2 regions of the Pantoea sp. KPR_PJ genome follow, and region 2 is predicted to be linked to the other one. Evidence: predicted binding sites of a transcription regulator. Region 2 holds the regulator's gene; the other holds the start of a gene.
What was found. The regulator PhoB, encoded in region 2, activates phosphate uptake and scavenging genes when phosphate is short. The targets are predictions, from matches to a motif close to CTGTCATAAAACTGNCNNAT.
Positions count from the first base shown of each region.

Region 1 (2,465 bases), on a different contig from region 2:
CAGCCGCAGAGCAGCGTGCCCGGAATACCCGCATATTCATACAGGAAGTAGGCCCATGAGGACTTGTCCAGCGTGAAGTGCTTCACCTCTTTCAGATAGGTCGGTGACCAGTCAAGAATGCCGTAGCGGAGCAGATAGACAAAGACGTTGGCCAGCGCGATGTACCACAGCAGCTTATTAGGCAGGACATACTGCATAAAAATCTGCTTCGCCGTCAGCTCTTCTTCATGCGAGGCGCTGTAGTCGGGTGGATAGTCATTTTTGTAGGCTTCAATCGGTGGCAGACCACAGGACTGCGGCGTATCGCGCATTAACGCGAAGGCGATCAGCGCGACGATGATGGCACCGAAAGCCGGCATATAGAGTGCTGCTTTCCAGTCGTTAAACCAGGCCATGCCGAGCAGGAACAGCAGCGGGGGAAGGCCGCCGCCCACGTTATGTGCACAGTTCCAGACGGAGACAATTCCGCCACGCTCTTTCTGCGACCACCAGTGCACCATCGTGCGGCCACACGGCGGCCACCCCATGCCCTGGAACCAGCCGCAGATAAACAGCAGGCTGAACATGATCATAATGCTGGAGGTGGCCCAGGGAACAAAGCCCATGATCAGCATCACCGCAGCGGCAAGGATCAGGCCGGCGGGTAAGAACACGCGCGGATTGGAACGGTCAGACACCGAGCCCATGATAAATTTCGAAAAGCCGTAGGCAATGGAGATACCTGAAAGCGCAAAGCCAAGATCGCCGCGTGAAAAACCCTGTTCGACCAGATAAGGCATGGCCAGTGCAAAGTTCTTACGCACCAGATAGTAGGCGGCATAGCCGAAAAATATCCCCAGGAAAATCTGCCAGCGCAGACGACGATAAAGTGGATCGACGCGATCCTCAGCGACTTGCGGTCGATGTGGTGCAGGTTTAAAAATACTCAGCATAAAGGCCCCCCAGGGCGCATTGTTATAAGTAAAATCAGCGATTTCGCCCAGAAACGAAATGAAATGCTCTTTTCCGCGTCTATTTTGTCCTTTTTCGCGCATCAAGGCTGTGATAGTTGACACATTTGTTACAGTTTTATGACAATAACGGTAAGTAATGTTTATTTTGTGGCACGGTTTTGCTCTGCCACCGGAATATACAGGGACTGATCGTTTTAATTGCGAACACTTGTAAACCAGAAATCGCCACGCGCCTGCAGCACTTTGATTACACTATCGGCCTCACCTTATTTCGGGATCGAAGCTGTGCTGTTATTGATCGTTACGACCATTCTCTGGGCTTTTTCATTTAGCCTGATCGGGGAATATCTGGCGGGGCAGGTGGATACCTGGTTCTCCGTATTAATGCGCCTGGCGCTGGCAGCGCTGGTGTTTTTGCCTTTCTTGCGCTGGCGCGGCTACCGTCCGTCAACGCTGCTGCTCTATATGCTGGTAGGAATGCTGCAGCTCGGCATCATGTATCTGATCAGCTTTGAAGCTTATCTCTATCTCAGCGTCTCAGAGTTCCTGTTGTTTACCGTGATGACGCCGCTGTACGTGACGCTCATTTACGATCTGATTAGCAAACGGCCACTGCGCATCGGTTACGCTTTTAGCGCCCTGCTCGCCGTGGCCGGAGCCGCCATCATTCGCTATGACAAGGTCAGCGATCACTTCTGGTTTGGCCTGCTGCTTGTGCAGCTGGCAAATATCTGTTTTGCCGTCGGCATGGTGGGTTACAAACGACTTCAGGAAACGCGTCCCATGCCGCAGCACACGGCGTTTTCATGGTTTTATCTCGGTGCGGTGCTGGTTGCTATCCTGGCCTGGTCTCTCTGGGGTAACCCGGACAAGCTGCCGACAACGTCGCTGCAGTGGGGAATTTTAGTCTGGCTGGGGGTGGCTGCTTCGGGTCTGGGCTATTTTATGTGGAACTACGGCGCGACGCAGGTCGATGCGGGCACGCTGGGGATCATGAACAACATGCACGTTCCGGCGGGGCTGCTGGTGAATCTGGCTATCTGGCAGCAAACCCCCCACTGGCCCAGCTTTATTGCCGGCGCACTGGTTATTTTTGCTTCGCTCTATGTCCATAAGCGCTGGATAACAGGCCATAAGTAAGCGTTTGATGGCCTGTTTGATCGGGAGCTTACTGACGAGAGTAAGCCCCGGCTGATTATTTTCCTGAATCTTGCGGCGGCAGCGCGCCTACCTGTATTTTATTTTGCAGCCAAACAGCCGGTTAATCACCCTGATTGTTTTGTTTACCGCCAGGCTGTTTTTGTCAGAGTAAGCCAGTAATTCACGCATATCCTCTGCAAGTTGATCGGCGGGTAACGACTCCGTTTTTTGGACGGCCCCACTGACGTGAGCGAGCTCGCTTCTGCATAATTCCTGCATTTCTCATCCTTAGTGAAGGTTTCTGGTCGGGCGGCTTTTTAGCCGCAGCGACAAAGGATTAAGCGGTCCGCAGCGAGAAAGGAATCGTAATTT
Region 1 covers NZ_JABMIK010000008.1:197,787-200,251, forward strand. The annotation lists gene glpT (glycerol-3-phosphate transporter) at 1-932, opposite strand, end outside; gene HP564_RS16745 (carboxylate/amino acid/amine transporter) at 1,239-2,093, shown strand.
Region 1: glpT (glycerol-3-phosphate transporter) is a predicted target of PhoB. The motif match lies at 1,058-1,077, and genes of this name have one in related genera.

Region 2 (2,465 bases):
GCATCATCGGCACATCGACCGTCTCTTTCATATCGATGGCGGGTGCCGCCTCAATGCGTGACAGCGTCAGCAGCTGGCGCACCAGACTGTCCATGCGCCGCGTCTGCTCCTGCATGGTCTGCAACGCCTTACCGCGTGAACGCTCATTCATCACCGAATCGTTCATCATCTCCAGATACCCCTGGAGCACCGTCAGGGGCGTACGCAGCTCATGGCTGACGTTGGCAAAGAAATTACGGCGTGCCCCCTCCAGCTGATGCATCTGCGTGACGTCGCGCGCCACCATCAGCCACTGCCCTTCGCTGTAGGGCATGACGCGGAACTCCATATGGTGCTGGTTATTGAGGATCAGCGTAAGCGGCTTATTGAAATCGCGCTGGCGGATATAGCGGGAAAACTCGGGATAGCGCAGCAGGTTAAGGATGTTCTGCCCGTTATCTTCTGGCCAGCGCAGGCCAAGGTGCTGCTGCGCCAGCCCGTTGCACCAGAAAATGGTGCCTTCTTCGGTGGTCAGCACCACCGCATCGGGCAGGGTTTCGGCACCGCTGCGAAAGCGCTTAATCAGGTTGCCCAGTTCGCGCCGCCGCCGCCGGTTGCGCATCTGCATCTGGTAGAGACCATAAAACAGCGGTTCCCAGCTCGCCCGTCCGGCAGGCGGGGTCATGGTGCGATCCAGCCATAGCCAGTGCGACAGCCGCATTAAATTATGGAAATGCCAGAACATAATGCCGAGCACGCTGGCCAGCAGCAGCCAGGGCAGATAGCCAATAATCAGGCCGATAATCAGCGCGGGCAGGCAGGCCAGCGCCAGCTCAGAGAGTAGCCTCTTCCAGGAGAGTCGTTCCAGCACGGTAAAGACTCCGTTTAATAGCGGGCGGAGAAACGATACCCCGTTCCGCGCACGGTTTGAACCATGCGATCGTGGCCGGAAACTTCCAGCGCCTTGCGCAGGCGACGGATATGAACGTCAACGGTGCGATCCTCAACATAAACATTGGTGCCCCAGACGTGGTTCAGCAGTTGCTCGCGGCTGTAAACGCGCTCCGGGTGGGTCATAAAAAAGTGCAGCAGTTTGTATTCCGTTGGCCCCATCTCCAGCGGCGTTGAATCTGACATCACGCGGTGTGACGACGGATCCAGGCTCAGTCCCTGCATCTCGATCACCTCTTCCACCGCCATCGGCGAAATGCGGCGCATGACCGCCTTGATGCGCGCCATCAGCTCTTTAGGTGAGAACGGCTTGGTAATGTAATCATCCGCGCCCACTTCCAGACCGCGCACGCGATCTTCCTCTTCACCGCGAGCTGTCAGCATCATAACCGGAATATCGCGGGTCAGCGCTTCCCGCTTGAGATGTTTGATAAACTGAATGCCGCTACCGCCCGGCAGCATCCAGTCCAGCAGAATCAGATCTGGCCAGGGTTCGATCAGTTTCCCTATCGCGCTGTCATAATCTTCGGCCTCAATGGGCTGGTAGTCATTCTGCTCCAGAACGAAACACAGCATTTCTCGGATAGGGGCTTCATCTTCCACAACCAAAATGCGCTTAGCCATTGTAACTCCTGCTGATGTAACCACTGTCACCGTTATATGCGGCGTCATTATGCGTCAGATTTATGACACTTTTATGAAAAACATAGCGGCTTAATCAGCGCTTTAATATCGCGGTATGCGCGCAACAGCGGCTTTTTTTGCTTTTGTGGCATAGCCGTTATAATCGTCCGGCAAACCGTTACGGCAGGGAGTTTTATGCGCATCATTCACACCGCGGACTGGCATCTCGGTCAGTTTTTCTATAACAAAAGCCGGGCGGCCGAGCATCAGGCCTTTCTTGACTGGCTGCTGGCGCGCATTGAAGAGCATCAGGTTGATGCCCTGATCGTGGCGGGCGATCTTTTTGATAGCGGCACGCCGCCAAGCTATGCCCGCGAGCTGTTTAACCGGTTCGTCGTGGCGCTACAGCCCACCGGCTGCCAGCTGGTGGTGCTGGCGGGCAACCACGATTCGGTGGCAACGCTTAACGAGTCGCGGGCGCTGCTCGCCTGTCTTAACACGCAGGTTATCACCACGCCGCAGGCGGACCATAACCTGCTGCTGCTCAACACGCGTCAGGGCGAGCCCGGCGCGCTGCTGTGCGCCATCCCCTATCTGCGGCCGCGCGATATTCTGCGTAGCCGCGCGGGCCAGTCAGGACGCGAAAAACAGCTCAGCCTGATGGAGGCGATAGCCGCGCACTACCAGCACAGCGTCGAAGCGGCACGCGCGCATCCGCTGGCGCTACCGGTGATCGCCACCGGCCACCTCACGACCGTCGGCGTCAGCAAAAGCGACTCGGTGCGCGATATTTATATCGGCACGCTGGACGCCTTTCCCGCGTCAGCGTTTCCCGACGTTGACTATGTGGCGCTCGGCCATATCCACCGTGCGCAGCGCGTCGCCAACAGCGATCATATTCGCTACAGCGG
Region 2 covers NZ_JABMIK010000003.1:165,016-167,480, reverse strand. The annotation lists gene phoR (phosphate regulon sensor histidine kinase PhoR) at 1-850, opposite strand, end outside; gene phoB (phosphate response regulator transcription factor PhoB) at 865-1,554, opposite strand; gene sbcD (exonuclease subunit SbcD) at 1,750-2,465, shown strand, end outside.